Regions from separate parts of the Azoarcus olearius genome, predicted to be linked through region 2. Evidence: riboswitches for the same ligand, from Rfam matches in the RefSeq annotation. Region 2 holds a riboswitch; the other holds the start of a gene.
The links. Region 2 has a riboswitch for cobalamin ahead of dqs_RS18105 (energy-coupling factor ABC transporter permease). Riboswitches for the same ligand answer to the same signal wherever they lie in the genome.
Positions count from the first base shown of each region.

Region 1: linked by a shared signal. The riboswitch ahead of dqs_RS12505 (TonB-dependent receptor) and the one ahead of dqs_RS18105 (energy-coupling factor ABC transporter permease) in region 2 are both predicted to bind cobalamin.

Region 1 covers NZ_CP016210.1:2,710,470-2,720,451, forward strand. The annotation lists gene dqs_RS12485 (ABC transporter ATP-binding protein) at 1-779, shown strand, start outside; gene dqs_RS12490 (ABC transporter permease) at 1,040-1,852, shown strand; gene dqs_RS12495 (thioredoxin family protein) at 1,870-2,598, shown strand; gene dqs_RS12500 (phenylacetate--CoA ligase family protein) at 2,653-3,990, shown strand; cobalamin riboswitch at 4,115-4,314, shown strand; gene dqs_RS12505 (TonB-dependent receptor) at 4,476-6,662, shown strand; gene dqs_RS12510 (EAL domain-containing protein) at 6,669-7,493, opposite strand; gene dqs_RS12515 (RBBP9/YdeN family alpha/beta hydrolase) at 7,708-8,316, shown strand; gene cysK (cysteine synthase A) at 8,409-9,389, shown strand; gene dqs_RS12525 (TonB-dependent receptor plug domain-containing protein) at 9,779-9,982, shown strand, end outside.
Region 2 covers NZ_CP016210.1:3,953,841-3,963,822, reverse strand. The annotation lists gene dqs_RS18125 (cobalt-precorrin-5B (C(1))-methyltransferase) at 1-776, opposite strand, end outside; gene dqs_RS18120 (precorrin-8X methylmutase) at 781-1,458, opposite strand; gene dqs_RS18115 (sirohydrochlorin chelatase) at 1,462-2,391, opposite strand; gene cobM (precorrin-4 C(11)-methyltransferase) at 2,388-3,203, opposite strand; gene dqs_RS18105 (energy-coupling factor ABC transporter permease) at 3,209-3,835, opposite strand; cobalamin riboswitch at 4,034-4,253, opposite strand; gene dqs_RS18100 (putative bifunctional diguanylate cyclase/phosphodiesterase) at 4,320-6,491, opposite strand; gene dqs_RS18095 (oxygen-binding di-iron domain-containing protein) at 6,497-7,264, opposite strand; gene rquA (rhodoquinone biosynthesis methyltransferase RquA) at 7,573-8,325, shown strand; gene bluB (5,6-dimethylbenzimidazole synthase) at 8,363-9,019, shown strand; gene leuA (2-isopropylmalate synthase) at 9,398-9,982, shown strand, end outside.

The sequences.
Region 1 (9,982 bases), 1.2 Mb from region 2:
ACAGCCTGCGCGTCGAAGGCCTGGCCTTCGCCTACGGCGACCGCGAAATCCTGCGCGGCATCGAGCTGAACGTGGCCGAGGGCGAGTTCGTCGCCCTGCTCGGCCCCAGCGGCTCCGGCAAATCCACCCTGTTGCGGCTGCTCGCCGGTCTGGAAAGGCCCGGCCGTGGGCGCATCACCGCCGCCGGCAAGCCGGTGGCCGGCCCCGGCCCGGACCGCGCGGTGGTGTTCCAGCACTACACGCTGTTCCCGTGGATGACGGTGGCGGACAACGTGGCCGAAGCGGTGGCCAAGGCCCACCCCGGCCTCGGCCGCGCCGAACGCCGCCAGCGCGCCTGGGAACACCTGGACCGCGTCGGCCTCGGCGACGCCGCCCCGCGCCATCCGTTCGAGCTGTCCGGCGGCATGCAGCAGCGCGCCGCGATTGCCCGCGCGCTGGCGCTGGAATCGCCCTTCCTGCTGATGGACGAACCCTTCGGCGCGCTCGACCCGATCAACCGCGCCAAGCTGCAGGATCTGCTGATCGAGGTCTGGCAGCGCGGCCGTCCGCGCCGCACCGTGGTGTTCGTCACCCACGACGTCGACGAAGCCCTGCTGCTGGCCGACCGCGTGGTGGTGATGGGCGCCTCGCCCGGCCGGATCATCGCCGAGCACGTGGTGCCGTTCGCGCGCCCGCGCAAACGCGCGGCGCTGTTCGGCGAGACGGCCTTCCACGAACTGCGCGAGCGGATCGCGGAGGCGCTGGATGCGGACACGCTGGCGGGGTTGGAGGTGGTTTGAGCGGTCAGGTACTGAGCGTCCGAGTATTTAAGCCACCCACACGCGCCGGGGGTTCTGTTCCTCCCCTTTCAAGGGGGGCGGAACCGGGGTTTCGGCAAGCATGCTTGCCGCCGGTGTAGCGGCGAGGCGAAGCCGAGACTACCGGCTAGGAGGGGGATGGGGTTGGGCTCAGCGCAGCGACTAACCCCATCCCCACCCCAACCCTCCCCTTGAAGGGGAGGGAGACACACGGCACGCCCACTGAATTTCTGGAGCACCCCATGAGCGCCCAACAAACCGCGCTTGACCACCCCACCACCCCGACCGCCGAGCCCGCCGCCCCCCGCTTCCGCCTCCCGTTCGCTTGGGAGCCCTGGGCCTTCGCCGCGGTGCTCGTCGCCATCTGGCAGGCGATCGGCAGTGCGCTCGCCGGCAGCGGCAATCCGCTGCTGCCGCCGCCGCTCACCGTGCTGCAGGCGCTGTGGGATTCGCTGCCGGAACTCGGCCGCGGCACGGTGTCGTCCTTCCTCATCCTCATCCCGGGTTTCGGCACCGCGCTGGTGCTCGGCGTCGCGCTCGGGCTGGCTGCGGGTACCACGCCGCGGCTGGCGCGGGCCTTCTTCCCGTTCGCCAAGGTCGCGGCGCCGGTGCCGCCCACGGTCTATATTCCCTATGCGATCGCGGTGCTGCCGACCTTCCACCTGTCGGCCACCTTCGTGGTCTTCGTCGGCGCCTTCTGGCCGATTTTCCAGAACGCTGCCGCCGGCGCGCTGGCGGTGGAAGGCCGCCACCGCGACAACGCGCGCGTGCTCGGCTTCGGCCGGCTCGAAACCCTGCGCAAGGTGATCTTCCCGGCCGCGCTGCCGCACATCTTTTCCGGCATGGCGGTGGGACTGGGCTTCTCCTTCATCCTTCTGACGGTGGCCGAACTCTTCGGCGCCAACGCCGGGCTGGGCCGCTTCGTGCAGTACTACGCCGACTTCGCCGACTACCCGCGCATGGTGGCCGGCATCCTCTACACCGGTGCGGTGACCTGGGCAGTGATGAGCCTGCTCGACGCCCTGCGCCACCGCGCACTGTTCTGGCTGCGCTGACCCCAAGGAGAACCCGGATGAGCCGCCACCCCACCCCCGCGCCCGAAGCGCACCGCAACGAAGCGCCGCCCGCCCCGCGCCATCGCGACACCTTTGCCGACCCGACCGTGCCGGCGCCGCCGTTCGAGGCCATTCCGGGCGAACCGCTGCCGCCCGCCGACTTCAGCGACGCGCGCGAAAGCCTGCTCGGGCGCGGACTCTGGATCAGCTTGATCGGCATCGCGCTGCTGCTGGTGGCGCTGTTCGCCGACGGTAGCGTCGGCGCGGCCACTGCGGCGCCCGCCGCAACCGCGCATCACGACGACGGCTTCTTCCCCGCGGCGGCGAAGCTGGACGCAGCACTGGCGCAGGCCCGCAAGGAGAACAAGCGCGGCGTGGTGGTGCTGTACGAGATGAACGGCTGCAGCGAATGCGCCCGGCTGCGCGCCACCACCTTCAAGGATGCCGGCCTGCGGCGCACCTACCAGCGCGATTTCGTCGCGGTGTCGGTGATGGCGGACGAACCCGGCGCACTGCGCGACTTCGCCGGCAAGGCCACCACCCAGGCCGAGTTCGCCCACGCCGAGCGCGTGTCCGTGCTGCCCACGGTGGTGTTCTACGACCTCGACGGACTGCCGGTGGCACGCCAGGTGGGCAGCGCGCTGCCGCTGGCGGACTGGCTGCGCCTTGCCCGCTACGTGCGCGAAGCCGGCTACGAAGAAGCGCCGTTCGCCGCCTGGAAGCCCGCCGCACGCAAGGGCGGCTGAGCCTTCCCCGCCCCGTCCGCACCCCCGCCCCCCCGCGCCCGAACAGGAACCGCCATGCCCCGCGACACCAACCAGAAATACTGGGACCCGCAACTCGAAACCCAGAGCCGCGCCGAATGGGACGCGCTCAAGCTCGGCCTGCTGAAGGACCACCTGAAGCACGCCTACGACAATTCGCCCTACTACCGCAGCAGCTTCGACGCTGCCGGCGTGAAGCCGGAAGACCTGAAGACACTCGCCGACCTGCAGCGCTTCCCGACCATCGACAAGAAGATCCTGCGCGAACGCCAGGAGGCGAAGCCGCTGCTCGGCGACCTCGCCGCGGTGCCGGAACGCGAGGTGGTGTACGTGTCGGCTTCGTCCGGCTCCACCGGCGTACCCACGGTGTCGCCCTTCACCCAGCAGGATTTCGACGACTGGATCGACTACGAGGCGCGCCAGTTCTGGTCCTCCGGCCTGCGGCCAGAAGACCGCTACGCGCATTCGCTCAACTTCTCGCTGTTCATCGGCGGCCCCTGCGTGCTCGGCGCGCAGAAGCTCGGCGCGCTCAGCATCCACGCCGGCACGGTGCCGTCCGAACGCCTGCTGGCGATCCTGCGCCAGTTCCAGGCCACCGCGATCTGGACCACGCCGTCCTACGCCTGGTACCTGGGCGAGACCGCGCAGAAGGAAGGCATCGACCCGAAAAAGGATCTGGCGGTGAAACGCATCTTCGTCGCCGGCGAGCCGGGCGGTTCGATTCCCGAGACCCGCGCCCGCATCGAGGCGCTGTGGGGCGCCGAGGTGTACGACTACTACGGCCTGTCGGACATCTTCGGCTCCTGCGCCGGCATGTGCGAGGAAAAGGACGGCCTGCACTGGGCGGAAGACCACATCCTGGTCGAAGTGCTCGATCCGGAAACCGGCGAGGCGGTCGCCCCCGGCGAACGCGGCGAGATGGTGCTGACCACGCTGAAGAAGCGCGCCCGCCCGCTGATCCGCTTCCGCACCGGCGACATCGTCAGCTTCACCGACGAGCCCTGCGCCTGCGGCCGCACCAGCCAGCGCCTGCTCGGCGTGCACGGCCGGCGCGACGACATGCTCATCGTGCGCGGCGTGAACATCTTCCCGAGCGACGTCGAAGCCATCGTGCGCAAGGACCACGACTTCAGCGGCGAATACCGGCTGGTGATCGAGCGCATCGACCACCTCGACCGCCTCACCATCGAGGTCGAGCGCGCCGCCGGCTTCCACGGCACCGCCGACGCGCTCGCCGACCGCCTCGCCCATCGCGTCAAGGCGATCACCGGCGTCGGCGCCCACATCGCGGTGCTCGACCCCGACACCCTGCCGCGCGCCACCCACAAGGCCAAACGGGTGGAAGACCGCCGCGGCCAGGTGTGGACCGCGTAGAAGCGCGGCCTTGCGCGATCCGCTCATCCAACCGATGCCATTCGAGGACCACCCATAGTGGTCCGGCGCGCGCGCACCCACTACATCCAGTGATGAAGGTTTGACCCCGCGCACGTCCGGCAACTAAACTCCCCGGCGTTGAAGGTTCCCCGCCAGGGGATTAAAAGGGAAGCCGGTGCCGAGCCCAGCTCGAATTCCGGCGCTGCCCCCGCAACTGTCATCGGCGAGCGCTTCGCCACCCCATGCCACTGGATGCGTTCCGGGAAGGCGGGCGAAGCGCGACGACCCGAGAGCCAGGAGACCTGCCCCAACGTCCATCCTTGAAACAGACGGGGCGGGGTGTCCCTGGCAGAGGTTGCGCGTGTTTTTCCTGCGATACGTTCGTAGCGGCAGTGATCGCCCGGCCCCCGGCCAGGCCCTTGCCGCGCGCGTTTCGCGCACGAACCGCCGCCGACGATGCTCGCCCCCCACAACGGAGACGAGTCGTGCATTGCTACTCCCTGGGGCCCGGCGCCTGCCCCCATAACGAAACCGCGCTCAACGCGGTCCTGCGTGCCGGCGCGCTGCTGCCCACCACGCTGAGATCGCTCGGCTTCGCGCTACTGTCCACCTGCGCCCTGCCCGCCTTCGGCGCCGGCATCCCGACGCTGCAGGAAGTGACCGTGGGCAATGACAGCAAGGACCTGATCGGCGTGGCCGATTCCGCCAGCGAAGGCACGGTGACCGCCGAACAGCTCGCCACCCGCCCGCTGCTGCGCCCGGCCGAAGTCATGGAGGCGGTGCCCGGCATGGTGGTGACCCAGCATTCCGGCGACGGCAAGGCCAACCAGTACTTCCTGCGCGGCTTCAACCTCGACCACGGCAGCGACTTCGCCACCACCGTGACCGGCATCCCGGTGAACATGGTGTCGCACGCCCACGGCCAGGGTTACATGGACCTCAACTTCCTGATCCCGGAGCTGATCTCCAGCGTGAAGTACCGCAAAGGGGTATATGGCGCCGAGGATGGCGACTTCGCCACCAGCGGCGGCGCCCGCATCGACTACCTGCGCACGCTGGCCGCGCCTTTCGTCGAGTTCGGCTTCGGCCAGAACAACTACCGCCGTCTGCTCGCCGCCGGCAGCACCGCGCTCAACGACGACCTGCGGCTGCTCGCCGCGGTGGAATTCACCGGCAACGACGGACCCTGGGAGCAGCCGGAAAACCTGGTGAAGAAAAACGCGCTGCTGCGGCTGTCCTCCGGCACCGCGGCGAACGGCTTCGCGATCACCGGCATGTTCTACCGCGCCGACTGGACCGCCTCCGAGCATGTGCCGGAACGCGCGATCAGCGGCGGCGAGATCGACCGCTACGGCACGCTCAGCGCCAACGACGGCGGCAAGACGCATCGCTACAGCCTGGCGGGCGAATGGGCGCGCAGCGACGCCAGCGGCATCACCCGCGCCAGCGCCTATGTGGTCGATTACGGGCTCAAGCTGTATTCCGCGCCGTCGGGCTACATCAGCGGCCTGCAGGGCGACCAGCACGAACAGGCCGACGACCGCCTGCAGTGGGGCGGCGAGCTGCACCGCAGCTGGTTCCTCGGCCCGCAGTGGAAGGACACCGAACTCGCCGTCGGCGCGCAGCTGCGCCAGGACCGCATCGACAAGGTCGGCCTCTACAACACGGTGAATCGCCAGCGCACCGAGGTGGTCCGCGAGGACCGCATCACCGAGACCGCGGTCGGCGTCTTCGTCGATACCCGCACGCAATGGACGCCCTGGCTGCGCACCGGGCTGGGCATGCGCTACGACGAGATCCACGCCCGCGCCAGCGCGCTCGCCGGCAGCTTCAACATGGACAACGGCGGCCACGCCGAAGCGCGCCAGACCAGCCCCAAGCTCGGCCTGGTGCTCGGCCCCTTCGAGCTGCTCGGGCAGACCGAGTTCTACGCCAACTGGGGCCACGGCTTCCACAGCAACGACGTGCGCGGCGCCACGGCGCGGACGAATCCGCAGGACGGCAGCCCGGCCGAACGCGTGCCGCTGATCGTCAAGGCGCGCGGCAGCGAACTGGGCGTGCGCGCGGCGCCGCTGCCGGGCTGGAACACCAGCCTGTCGGTGTGGCGCATGGCGCTGGATTCCGAGCTGGTGTTCGTCGGCGACGAGGGCATCACCGAACCCAAGGGCGCCTCGCGCCGCCACGGCGTGGAGTGGTCCAACTACTTCGCGCCCACCCCTTGGCTGATCGTCGATGCCGACGTCGCCTGGTCGCGCGCCCGCTTCAAGGACGCCAACCCGGATAACGGCGGCCGCCGCGTGCCCAACGCGATTCCGCTCACCGCCTCGCTCGGCCTCAGCGTGGATGACGGCGGCAAGTGGTTCGGCGGCCTGCGCCTGCGCTACCTCGGCGCCTACGACCTGGAGGAGACGGGCGAGGAGAAATCCACCGCGTTCTGGATGGCCAACCTCAAGCTCGGCTACCGGGTGAGCAAGCAGATCGAGGCGACGCTGGACGTGCTCAACCTGTTCGACAAACGCGCCAACGACATCGAGTACTGGGGCGGCGCCTGCACCCGTGGCGAGGCGATGGCCGGGCTGGGCGGCTGCGGCAGCGGTTCGGCGATCGACGGCCGCCTGGTGCATCCGCTCGAACCGCGCACGCTGCGCGTCGGCGTCCGCGTCAACTTCTGAGCCGGCTCAGGCGGCAAGCTGGCCGCGGCCGCGCTCAACGGCGGCCGCCGCGCCCGGCAGGGCGACTTCCGGGTAGGCGAAGCCCTGCGCCCAGGCGCCGTCCACTGCGGCCAGCACCTCGCGCTGCTGCGCGCTTTCGACCCGGGTGAACACCGGGCGCACCGCGTGCGCCGCAGCCAGCTCGGCAAAGGCCGCGTAATCCGTCAGGCGCAGATGGCGGGCATCGACCTTGACGAAGTTGGGCCGCAGCTCGCCGAGCAGACCGGCCAGTCCGGACAGCGAACGCACGTTGGCCGCCACCTTGAAGCCGTTGAGACGGTAATTGGCGAGCACGAAGCCCAGCAGGCGCGGATCGGCGCACGCGGCCTCTGGCGTTTCGATGACGATCCGGGCCGCGAGGCGGCGGTCGATGAAGTCGAGGATGCGGCGGAAGGCATGGCCGTGGTCTTCGCTGACCGCGGCGAGCAGGCGGCCGTGCACATTGAGGAACAGCAGCTCGTCGGCGGCCGCGGGGTCGTGCGCCAGCGGATCGTTGAGCACGTGCAGCGTGCGGCACAGGCGGTCGAGGCCGACCAGCACCGCGTCGTCGGCGACCATGGAGAACAGGCTCCATGGCGACAAGCCGGGTTCGCCACCCGCATCGCTGCGCACGAAGGCCTCGCGCCCGACGCGTCGCAGGCTGCCGGCCTCCACCACGGGCTGGAACACACTGGACAATTCGGCCCCGTAGAAGCGGCCGAGCACACGGCCGTCGGGCGCGCGGCGCAGGCTGAAGCCGGGCCGCCAGTGCTGGGGCAGCCAGCCGAATTCGTCGGCACTTGCAGTGCTCATCGCGCTCTCCTCGCTCTGTTCGCCGCGGCAGTCTAGGCGGCCGGGCGCGGCGGCCGAACCAACAATATCTGCATTGTTTCCCATCGCCCGCGCGCTCGCGCACCGCACCCGCGGCTACGCGCGGCGGGCGAAATGCATAGCGGAAAAACTTCGTTCCGGCGGCTCCGGCCGCCCGTCACACTGCCTCGCATCGTCGACTACGCACGCCATCGCCATGCACACCACGCTGATCGTTCCCGGGCTCCACGGTAGCGGCCCGACCCACTGGCAGAGCTGGTTCGAGGCGGTCCATCCGCAGGCGCGCCGCGTCCATCAGGCCGACTGGGCCAATCCGGTGCTCGATGTGTGGGCCGAGGAGGTCATCGACGCGATCGACGCGGCGAGCGGCCAGGTGATCCTGGTGGCGCACAGCTTCGGCTGCCTCGCCAGCGTCGCCGCCGCGGCCCACCGCGCGCCCCGCATCGCCGGGGCGCTGCTGGTGGCCCCGGCCGACCCGGTGAAGTTCGGCGTGGAAGCCTTGCTGCCGGCCGAGGTGCTGCCGTTTCCGAGCATCGTCGTGGCAAGCACGAACGACCCGTGGGTGGCGATCGACACCGCCGCGCTGTGGGCGGAGCGCTGGCGCAGCCGCTTCGTAAACGTCGGCGCCAAGGGCCACATCAATGTCGAATCGGGCTTCGGCCCGTGGTCCGAAGGCTATGCCCTGTACGAATCCCTGGCCGCTGCGGCCGGCGCCGGGCCGCGCGGACGCGCTGCCGCCGGCCTGGCCCCGCTTTCACGCACGCTGCATGGGCGCGAGGCCGGCCCGCAGGCAAGATACGTTTGATATTCTCCGAAATCCGGGTGCAGCAACGCCGCCCGCCTCGATGACGGCATCCCCTGCCCCCGGCGCCCCAACCATACCGACAAGGACCCGCCATGACCCACTGGTACGAAGACAACGCCCGCTCCATCGGCCATACGCCGCTGGTGCGCCTCAACCGCGTCACCGACGGCGCGCCCGCCACCATCCTGGCCAAGATCGAGGGCCGCAACCCCGGCTACTCGGTCAAGTGCCGCTTGGGTGCGGCGCTGATCTGGGATGCCGAGAAGCGTGGCCTGCTCGGCCCCGGCAAGGAACTGGTGGAGCCGACCTCCGGCAATACCGGCATCGCGCTCGCCTTCGTCGCCGCCGCGCGCGGCATCCCCATCACGCTGACGATGCCGGAAACGATGAGCATCGAGCGCCGCAAGCTGCTGCTCGCCTACGGCGCCAAGCTGGTGCTGACCGAGGGCCCCAAGGGCATGAGCGGCGCGGTCGCCAAGGCCGAGGAAATCGCCGCGTCCGACCCCTCGCGCTACGTGCTGCTGCAGCAGTTCAAGAATCCCGCCAACCCGGCCATCCATGAAGAAACCACCGGCCCGGAAATCTGGAACGACACCGAAGGGACGGTGGACATCTTCGTCTCCGGCGTCGGCACCGGCGGCACCATCACCGGCGTCAGCCGCTACCTGAAGAAAACGCGCGGTAAGGACGTGCTGTCGGTTGCGGTCGAACCCGCTGCGAGCCCCATCCTCACCCAAAAGCGCAGCGGCCAGGAACTAAAGCCCGCCCCGCACAAGATCCAGGGTATCGGCGCCGGCTTCGTGCCCGAGGTGCTGGACCTGTCGCTGGTCGACCAGGTGGAAACCGTGGGCAACGAGGAAGCGGTGGACTACGCCCGCCGCCTCGCCCGCGAAGAAGGCATCCTGTCCGGCATCTCCAGCGGCGCCGCGGTGGCCGCCGCGGTGCGTCTGGCGCGCGACCCGCAGCATGCAGGCAAGACCATCGTCGTCGTGCTGCCCGACTCCGGCGAACGCTATCTCAGCTCGGTGCTGTTCGAAGGCGTGTTCGACGCCACCGGCCTGCCCACCGCCTGAGTATTTTCGCCAGCTGCGCCGCGCCCGCCATTCCGCATGGCCGGCGCGGCGTTTTTGTTTCTACGCCGTATCCGCTCCGCGTCAGCGCTGCGACGCGCGTGATAGCCGCCCCGATCCCGCCATTCCCGCGCGGAACAACGCGCCCCGAAATGGTGCAGGCGCGCCACACTCCTACCCGCCGCACATTGCTTTCGTATCAGATTTGATGTATTTCGACGCCGGCGGTGGAACTGCCGCGATGCGGTCCGGCCGTCACCGCGATCTTCCGGCGCCGGTCCTTGCCCGACCACGAATCCGAATAACAACCGAACGGCGGCCGCATGGCGCCACAGCGGCGATACCAGCGTATGAACAGACCCGTTTCCGGGCCCTTGCCGAACACGCGCCTTATGGCCGGCTGGCTTGCGCTCGCCTGCCTTGCGCCGCTGAATGCGCGCGCTGCGGTGGCCGAATCCGATTTCGACAAGCTGATGGCCTTGTCGCTGACGGAGTTGATCGAGACGCCGATCATCACCGCTTCGCGCCAGTCGGAAACCCGGGACCAGACGCCCTCGCACATCATCGTGGTCACGCGCGAGCAGATCCGCGAACGC
Region 2 (9,982 bases):
ACGAAGTCGCCCATCTGCACGAAGCAGGCTTCGTCCAGTTCGGGGAATTCGCGCATCGCGCACTTCTCGGTGCGCCCGCCGGTGGTGAACACCACGCTGGTCTGGCCCTGGTTGGCGGCGACGTCGACGGCCTGGATCACGCTGGCGCGGAAGGCCGCGGTGGAGTAAGGCCGCACGATGCCGGTGGTGCCGAGGATGGAGATGCCGCCGAGGATGCCGAGGCGCGCGTTGAGCGTCTTCTTCGCCATCTCCTCGCCGCCCGGCACCGAGATCGTCACTTCCAGGCTGTCGCCGGCGGCGAGGATGGCTTTGCCGGCGGCGGCGACGTTGGCGGCGATGTTGCTGCGTGGCACCGGGTTGATCGCCGGACCGCCGACCTCCAGCCCCAGCCCCGGTTTGGTGACCACGCCGACGCCCGGCCCGCCCTTGAGGACGATGGCACCGCCGCCGCCGGGGATGCGGCGCACGTCGGCGGTGAGGTGGGCGCCGTGGGTGGCGTCCGGGTCGTCGCCGGCGTCCTTGATGCTGACCGCGTGGGCGCGGTCGCCGTCCACACAGCCGTCGGCGATGGCGAAGCGCACGATCTGGGTGTTGGGCAGTACGCACTCCACCGTGTCCGGCACCGCGCCGCGCACCAGGCCGAGCGTGGCCGCGGCGGCGGCGGCGGCGGAGTTGGCGCCGGTGGAAAAGCCGCTGCGGTTGCCGCGGTCGCGCTTGGGGTCGCCCTTGCGGATCTTCTCCTGGGACGCCGGCGAAAGCGCGTGGCCAGTGCTCATCGGCTCAGCGCCCCGCGCGCTGGCGTGCTTCGGCCAGCCCGAGCAAAGCGTGGATCGCCGCGACCACCAGCGTCGAGCCGCCCTTGCGGCCGCGGATCACGATCCACGGCACGTCGTCGAGTCCGGCCATCAGGTCCTTGGATTCCGCCGCCGAGACGAAGCCCACCGGCATGCCGACCACCAGCGCCGGGCGCGCGCCTTCCTCGCGGATCAGCCGTACCAGCTCGATCAGCGCGGTGGGGGCGTTGCCGATGCCGACGAGGGCGCCGTTGATCAGTCCCAGCCGGTGCGCCTTGCGCATCGCCTGCACCGCGCGCGTGGTCTCCTCCGCCTTCGCGCGGGCGATGACGTCGGTATCGGAAATGAATTGGTGGGTGCTGATGCCGAAGTGCGCCAGGCGCGAGGCCGACAGGCCGACGCAGATCATCTCGACATCGGCCACCACCCGCGAGCCGCCGCCGAGGATGGCGGCGAGCCCGGCTTCGACCGCCGCGGGGTGGAAGTCGGTGAGGCCGTTGAACTCGAAGTCGGCATTGGCGTGGATCATGCGGCGGACGATCGGCCACTGCTCCGCGCTGTAGGCATGGGCGCCGACCTCGGCATCGATGATGGCGAAGGAGTCGTGCTCGATGGCGCGGCCGGCGGCGGTGAGCTGTTCGGTGACGGTGTTGGCGGTGCTCATGCTTCAGGCGTGGGCGTGATCGCGGTGGTGATGGCCGTCGTGACCGTGGTCATGGCCTTGGTGGGCGTGACCGTGATCGCCATGGTCGTCATGCACATGGGTGTGGCTGTGGTCGTGCAGGTGTTCGGCCTCGGCGGCGAGCCGGTACTTGCAGCCGTCGCACTCCAGCAGCGGGCCTTCGGCGCAGTCGATGCCGCTGACGCGGGCGTCGAGCAGGTCGAAGACACCCTTGTCGAAGCCGAAGTGGCTGCCGAGCGCGAAGGCGATCTGCGGGTACTGGCGCTGCAGGCGCTCCACCTGGGCCTGGATGCGCTCGATCAGCACGCCGGTGAAGAGGTACACCGGCACGATGCAGATCTGCGCCATGCCCAGCTTCACCTGGCGCTGCACCACGGTTTCCAGCCGCGGCCAGGTGATGCTGGTGAAGGCGAGGTCGACCAGTTCGTGGTCGCCCTCTTCGAAGATCCAGCGCGCCATCTTGGCGAGTTCGCCGTTGGCGCCGGCGTCCGACGAGCCGCGGCCGAGCAGGATCACGCCGGTGGTCTGCGGATCGGGCATCGCCAGCGATTTCATCAGGCGTTCGAGCTGGCCCTGCAGCACCGCGAAGATCTCGCGCCCCATGCCGAGGTGGCGCACGCAGGAGAAGCCGACGCCGGGGTGGCGGGCGCGGGCGCGCTCGATCGCGGCCGGCAGCTCCATCTTGACGTGGCCGGCGGCGTTGAGGATGAAGGGGATGGCGACCACGTTGCGGGCGGCGCGGGCAGCGCGGTCCAGGCCTTCGTCGAGCAGCACCTCGGCGTGCTCGATGAAGCAGACCTCGATGCGCCAGGCGGGGTGGCGTTCGCGCCACTGGGCGGCGAAGTGCAGGATCTCCTTGTTGCCTTCGCGGTTGCGCGAACCGTGGCCGATCAGCAGCAGGGTGGTGTCGTTCATTGCGGTGCCTCGCTGGCGGGGGCCGCGTCCGCAGGCGCGACGGCGCGGCGGAAGCGGTGGGTGAAGGCGGGGTCGTAGAGCTTGGAGCGGGCGATCCCGGGCCAGTCGCGGGCGCCGAGCGCCGGGCTGGCGATGATCATGGCCTGGCTGGCGATCTTCTCCGCCTGGCAGCGTTTCTTGATGTCGGCGAGCGTGCCGCGCACCACCTTTTCCTCGCCCGGCCAGCTCGCCTTCTGCACCACCACGATGGGCGCGTCCTCGGGCCAGCCGGCGGCGCGCAGCGCGCGCAGGACTTCGTGCAGCAGGGTGATCGACAGGAACAGGCAGAGCGTCGTGCGGTGGGCGGCGAGGGCTTCGAGCTCCTCGCCCGGCGGCATCGGCGTGCGGCCGGCGACGCGGGTGAGGATCACCGTCTGCGTCACTTCCGGCAGGGTCAGCGTTTCGCCGGCGGCGGCGGCCGAGGCCATCGCCGACGACACGCCCGGCACCACCTTCCAGGCAATGCCGGCGGCGTCGAGCGGGCGCGTCATCTCGACCAGCGCGCCATACAGGCCGGGGTCGCCGGTCTGCAGGCGGACCACCGTCGGATGGCGGCCTGCAGCCTCGACCAGCCAGGCCGTCATCTCTTCCAGCGTCATGTCCTTGGAATCGCGGATGGCGCAGCCGGGCGGCGCGTACTGCGTCGCCGCCTGGTCCACCAGTGAGCCGGCGAACAGGATGGCGCCGGCCTGCTCGAGCAGGCGACGCCCCTTGACGGTGATCAGGTCGGGGTCGCCGGGGCCGGCGCCGACGAACCAGATGGTGCCGGGCATGGCGCTCAGGCAGTGCGCAGCGTGGTGCACAGACGCAGCGCCGGGTGCGCGGCGTGCGGGCGCAGCAGGCCGACCAGCGCGATCGTCACCAGCGGCTCGATCAGCACTACCGGCAGGTAGTGGGCGGCGAAGCCGGCCCAGGCCGCGAACGGCGTGGCGGTGTCGCCCAGGCTGAGCCAGAAGCCGACCATCAGCGCGACGCCGGCGTAGTAGATGGCGTCGAGCTTGAGGATGTTGCGCACACTGAGTCCATCGACGCGCCTGCCGGCGGTGTGATGCAGCACCAGCAGCGGCAGCGCCAGCGACAGGGTGTTCACGCCGAGGTTCACCAGGTCGGTGGGCTCGAACAGGATGCCCTGCGCCAGCAGGCCGGCGGCGAAGCCGACCAGCGTGGGGACGAAGCCGAGGATGAGGTAGATCGGCATCGCGCCGATGAAGTGCAGCTCCGACGGCCCGGCGGGCAGGTGGAAGCTCTGCATGAAGAGCGAGAAGAACAGCGCCGCGAGCAGGCTGCGGACGACGAGTTGCGGCTGACGGACGAATTGCAGCGCGTGTGCGCCGACCAGCGCGACGGCGGCGACGTTGGCGACGGCGACCTTGGCGGCGGAAACCAGACCGGGTTCGATATGCATGATGACTCCCCTCGAGTGCCAGACCATGGCGTGAAGCGGAGCGTGCAGGCGCAGGCGCGGAACATGGCTGTGCGGCCATGAAAAGCGAACGCGGTCATGCAAAACGGATTCGGCTGGACGAGCGGCCGCGTGGTGCTGAAAGCGGAAAAGGACGGCTGCCGTTGAACCAGTCGGATCGAACCCTCACCCCGGGATTCACACCTCTCGTTCGATCGGGCCGGTCTTCTGGCTCGCCTTCTTCCTCGTCCGCCGGCCTTCCCGAGCGCGAGGCTCAGTGGCGTGTGGCGGAGTCGTCAGGCTTACAGCAGCGGGGGCTGCGCCGGACTGGTCGGAAGCTGAACTTCCGACGTCACCGGACTTCCCGTTTCACCCTGTCATGCGGTTGCATTCCAGGGCACCCGGATCGAATGCAGCGCGAGGATAGTCGAGCGCCGCGGCGGCGTGCAAGCTGCCGTTACGTCAACCGGCAGCCATCGCGCATCATTCAGGCGACATCGGGCATCTGCGGCAGCGGCATGCCGATGTGGTAGCCCTGGACGTAGTCGATGCCCATCTCGCGCAGCATCTCGAGGATTTCCTCGGATTCGACGAACTCGGCGACGGTGAGGATGCCGATTTCCTTGCACAGGTTGGTGAGGTTGCGCACCAGCGCGCGGTCGATCGGCGATTCGACGATGCTGCGCACGAAGGCGCCGTCGATCTTGACGAATTCGAAGTGCAGTTCGCGCAGGTAGTGGAAGGAGTTGTAGCCGCTGCCGAAGTCGTCCAGTGCGAACGCGAAGCCCTTCTTGCGCAGGTTCGCGAGGAATTTGCGCATGTTCGTCATGTCGCCGATGGCGTCGCGTTCGAGGATTTCGAACACCACCTGGCTGGGCGGGATGCCGAGTTCGTTGCACAGCTCTTCGGCATAGCCGAGGATGCCGCGGCCCTGGATTTCCTGCGCCGACAGGTTGATGAACACGCGCAGCGGCGGTGCGCCGGTGCGGGCGCGCGCGGCCGCGGCTTCGAGCGTCTGGCGGATGATGACGCGGTCGAGTTCGCGGCCGAGGCCGTATTTCTCGATGGTGTCGATGAAGGCGCCGGCGGCGATGGTTTCGCCGGTCTTCTCCTTCAGGCGGGCGACCGTCTCGCAGGCGAAGGGCACGCCGGTGTGGCAATCGACGATGGGCTGGAAGTACGGAACCATGCGGTTCTCGCGCAGCGCCTCGCGCAGCTTCTCGGCGTAGTCGCGGGTGACGCGGGTGGCCTTCAGCTGGCCGGGCATCGAGGCCAGCGTGCATGCGCTGTCCTTGCCCAACTCCTTGGCGCGGTACATCGCGATGTCCACGCCGGCGAGCAGGTCGTGCTCGGTGCGCGCGTCGCGCGGATAGACCACCACGCCGATCGAGGTGGTGATGTGGAAGCGCTTGCCATTGGGGCTTTCGAAGCTGGTGGCGCGCAGCGCGGCGCCCAGCTTTTCCGCCACCGATACCGCGCCTTCGGTGCCGGTTTCCATCAGCATGATGGCGAACTCGTCGCCTCCGATGCGGGTGGCCAGATCGCCCTTGCGGATGTGGCCGCGCAGGATTTCGGCGACCCGCACCAGCACGCTGTCGCCAGTGGGGTGGCCGTAGGAGTCGTTGACGTCCTTGAAGTCGTCGAGGTCGAGCAGCAGCAGCGCGAATTCGTGCTCGTGGCGTTCCGAGCGGCCGATTTCGTACTCCAGCATGTTGTTGAAGTGGCGCCGGTTGTACAGGCCGGTGAGCGGGTCGTGCATGGAGTAGTACTCCAGCTCGGCCAGCGTGCGCGACAGCACCTTGCTGGAACCGACCACCATCACCATCACCGCGAGGATGGAGCGGATGACGCTTTCCTCGCGCGCGTTCAGCTCCTGCGACGACAGGAAGGTGACGCCGAGCAGGCCGGCGAGCTGCGAGGAGTGCTCCGGCACCCGCACCGTGATCATCTGCTCCGGCCGCACCGGGCGGATGCTCTGGTTGCGCTGGACCTGGAATTCCTCGTAGTCCAGCGGCGAATCCGCCGGCAGGCCGAGGCTTTCGATCATGCTGCGGGCGAGCTGCTGGCGCGTGGCGAGGCGGTAAGCCTCGTCGCATTCGCCGAAGTAATACACGTTGAGCATCAGCCCGTTCTCTTCGGCGAAGGCGACGAAGAAGAGGTCGAACGGGAAGATCGCGTGGAAGTCGCTGAGGATGGCCTGGACGAAGGCCTTCCACTGCCCGATGCGCTCGTGCGACAGGATGATCTGCTCGAGCACCTGGCTCTGGCGTTCGAGCAGTTCGCGCTCGACCAGGGTGTTCGACAACAGCGTGAACATGTCGTCGAACTCGCTGATCAGGTCGCGCAGCCCTTCATGGCTGGCGGCCGACTGGCGGTTGCGCTCGGCCAGCAGCAGGTCGAAGCTGTCGGACAGCCGCCCGCAGATGTCGCGCGCCTGTTCCAGGGTTTCGACGAAGTGCGGGCTGCTGGTCTCGCCGATCGCACTGGTCAGGCGCTCCATCGCTTCGGCGTGCATCGCGCGCGTGGTGCCGACCAGCGCCTCGCTGAAGTAGCGCGTGCGGGTCTGCGATTCGAGCAGGCGCGCGAGTTCGCCGATGACCCGCAGGCGGTGCGGCGTGAGCGTCGAGTCCTGCGAGGTCGGCGGAATGAGCGGTGGCATGCGGCTTAGGCCTTCCGGAAACGCCCGCCGGCTTCGAGCAGGTCGATGCCGCATTCGAGCTTGCCCAGCCAGGCGAGGAAGTCGCCCACCGCCTTGCCGCGGTAGATCGGCCCGTGCTGCGGCGCGATCATGTCGATGTCCAGCCCGGCGATGGTGTCGAGCCAGCAGCGGATCGCGCGGTTGGAGCCCATGTAGCGGCGGTGGAAACCCTCGATGTAGGGCAGATGGGCGGCGAAGTCGTCAACAAAGGCTTCGTCGCGGTCGATCGGCATCATCGCGGCGCCGATGTCGCCGGTGAAGAGGATGCGCGAGGCCGGGTCGTAGACGTTGATCTGGCCCTCGGAGTGCAGGAAGTGCGCCGGCAGGATGCGCAGCTTGAGTCCCGGTGCGAGTTCGCACTCCATGCCTTCGTCGGGCACGCCGCGGAAGCGGCTCATGTCGCGCAGGCCGTAGTGCGGCAGGAAGCGCATCCAGATGCTGGAGACGTAGATTTCGGCCGGGGTGAGTTCCAGCCAGGTCGACAGGCCGCCGACGATGTCCGGGTCCTGGTGCGACAGCACGATCGCCTCGATGCGGTCGGGCTTCACGTAGCGCAGCATTTCGGCCAGCACCTGCGGCATCACGCCGAAGCCGCCCGGGTCGAGCAGCACGCCGGCGCCGTCGCGCACGATCAGGTACTGGTTGGAGCGGATGCCGTCTTCTTCGCCCGGCTCGCTTTCATTCAACAGGATGAACCTGTGGCCCAACGCGCCGAAAAGTTCGACGTTACGCATCCGACATTCTCCAATTCGATTTTGACGCGACAGCACCGGACCGGGTGCCTTGCATCCGTACCAGGAGGCAGACGGAAGGGCGTAATACGGCTGTCACAACGCGGGGGGAAACCTTAGCTTGGAAATGGGATTTTTTCAAACCCCACACTGCCAGCGCCCGCGCAGCTTTCAGGCTGGTGTGACGCAGTAGGCGTCGTGCCGGCGCGACACTCGGGCATATCGCATTCGGAATAGCCGGCGGGCCGCGCAGGGCGGCGATGCACGCATGTCGGGCGCGAGGCGCCGCCGGCTCGGTTATGCTCGCGGGCATGGAGCCGATACCCGACGATCCCGCGTTGCTGTCCCCCGCCAATGACACCGGCGCACCGCTGCCGCTGTACCTGCGGCGGACCTATTCCTGGGCCTACCTGGACCGCCGCAACCTGCGCTGGCTCGATTCGCAGGGGGTGGTCAATGCAATCCTGTGGGGCAATGCGGCGCGGCTGACGGAGGCCGCACTCGCCGCATTCCATCCCGGCGGGCGGGTGCTGCAGGCCGCCTGCGTGTACGGCCGGTTCTCGCGCGGGCTGGCCGCGCGGGTGGGGCCGCAGGGCGCGCTCGACGTGGTGGACGTGGCGCCGCTGCAGGTCGCCAACGCGGCGCGCAAGCTGGCGGACCTGCCGCAGGTGCAGGTGCGTTGCGCCGATCTGTCCACGCCGCTTGCCGCCCGCTACGACGGCGTGTGCTGCTTTTTCCTGCTGCACGAGGTGCCGCCTGCCGTGCGCCGCCGCATCGTCGGCAACCTGCTCGCGGCCGTCCAACCCGGCGGCACGGCGGTGTTCGTCGATTACCACCGGGCGCGGCCGCTGCATCCGCTGCGGCCACTGATGGCGATGGTGTTCCGCGCCTTCGAACCCTACGCGCCCTCGCTGCTGGCGGTGGAAATCCGCGACCTCGCGGGCGCAGCGGGCGATGGCTTCGAGTGGGAGAAGCAGACCTTCTTCGGCGGCCTCTACCAGCGCGTCGTCGCCCGCCGGCGGGCACCGGGCGGCGCGGCTGCGGGCGCCGGCACCTCCGGGTAAACTGCAGGGCCGCATCGTCTGTCGAGCCGCACCGCGCATGTCTACCGCTCCGTCGCACGCCTTCTCCGCCGTCGAAACCGAAGCCGTCTATCGCGCGATCGCCGAGCGCCGCGACATGCGCCACTTCCGCCCGGGCGCGGTGGACCCGGCGGTGCTGCAACGCCTGTTGTGGGCCGCCCACCAGGCGCCGAGCGTGGGCTACATGCAGCCGTGGCGCTTCGTGCGGGTCACCGACGATGCGCTGCGCGGCGCCCTGCGCGCCCTGGTGGAGGAAGAGCGGCTCGCCACCGCGCGCGCGCTCGGCGAGCGCGAGGATGCGTTCATGCGGCTCAAGGTGGAAGGCATGGGCGAAGCGGGCGAGGTGCTGGTGGTGGCGCTGGCCGACGGCCGCGAACGCCACGTCTTCGGCCGCCGCACCTTGCCCGAAATGGACCTCGCGTCGGTGGCCTGCGCCATCCAGAACATGTGGCTGGCGGCGCGCGCCGAAGGATTGGGCATGGGCTGGGTGTCGCTGTTCGACCCCGCGCGCGTGGCCGCGCTGCTCGGGATGCCGGAGGGCGCCAAACCGGTCGCCATTCTGTGTCTCGGCCACGTCGATGCCTTCTATCCAAAGCCGATGCTGGAACTCGAAAGCTGGGCCGAGCGCGTGCCATTGGCCGGCCTGATTGGCGAGAACGGCTGGCCGGCCGCTTGACGCCGCCCGGGTTGGCCGGTTACGTTTCAACCCCATGAACGCGAACCCGGCCGCTCCGGCCCTCTCCTTCGCTCTCCTGCTCGCACCGGCGCTGCTCGCGCTGGGCCTGCTGCTGCGCGCCCCGCGCAGCTAAATCCTTCCCCCCTCCTGTCGTTTTCCTGTGCCGCCTTCCGGGCGAGGTCCGTCTTGTCGACCTGTTCCGGCGGTGGCGATGCCGTGCCCCCTGGAGTTCATCATGATCCTCGCCCTTCTCGACACGCTACGACTGCGACCCGGTTGCCGGACCACGACCTTGCGGCCGTCCGGCAGCCTCCGCGCCCATCACGCGCCGGCCGCCGCCGCTCCGATTTTCGATCCCCGAACACGAAGGAAACGAACATGTTGAAGAACCCGCACACCAAGTACCGTCCCGCCACCCCCTTTGCCGGCGTCGTGCCCGGCGGCCGCGGCCTTACCGACCGCACCTGGCCTGACAACGCGATCACCCGCCCGCCGGTGTGGATGAGCACCGACCTGCGCGACGGCAACCAGGCGCTGTTCGAGCCGATGAACAGCGAGCGCAAGATGCGCATGTTCAAGATGCTGGTGGAGATCGGCCTCAAGGAAATCGAGGTCGCCTTTCCCGCCGCGTCGCAGACCGACTTCGACTTCGTGCGCGAACTCATCGAAGGCGGCCACATTCCCGACGACGTCACCATCGAGGTGCTCACCCAGGCGCGTCCGCACCTCATCGAGCGCACCTTCGAATCGGTGCGCGGCGCCAAGCGCGCCATCGTGCACGTCTATAACGCGGTGGCCCCCAACTTCCGCCGCATCGTGTTCGACACCGACCGCGCCGGCGTCAAGCAGATCGCGGTCGACAGTGCGCGCTACTTCCTCGAGATGGCGGCGCGCCAGCCCGGCACCGACTTCACCTTCCAGTACAGCCCGGAAGTGTTCTCCGGCACCGAACTCGACTTCGCG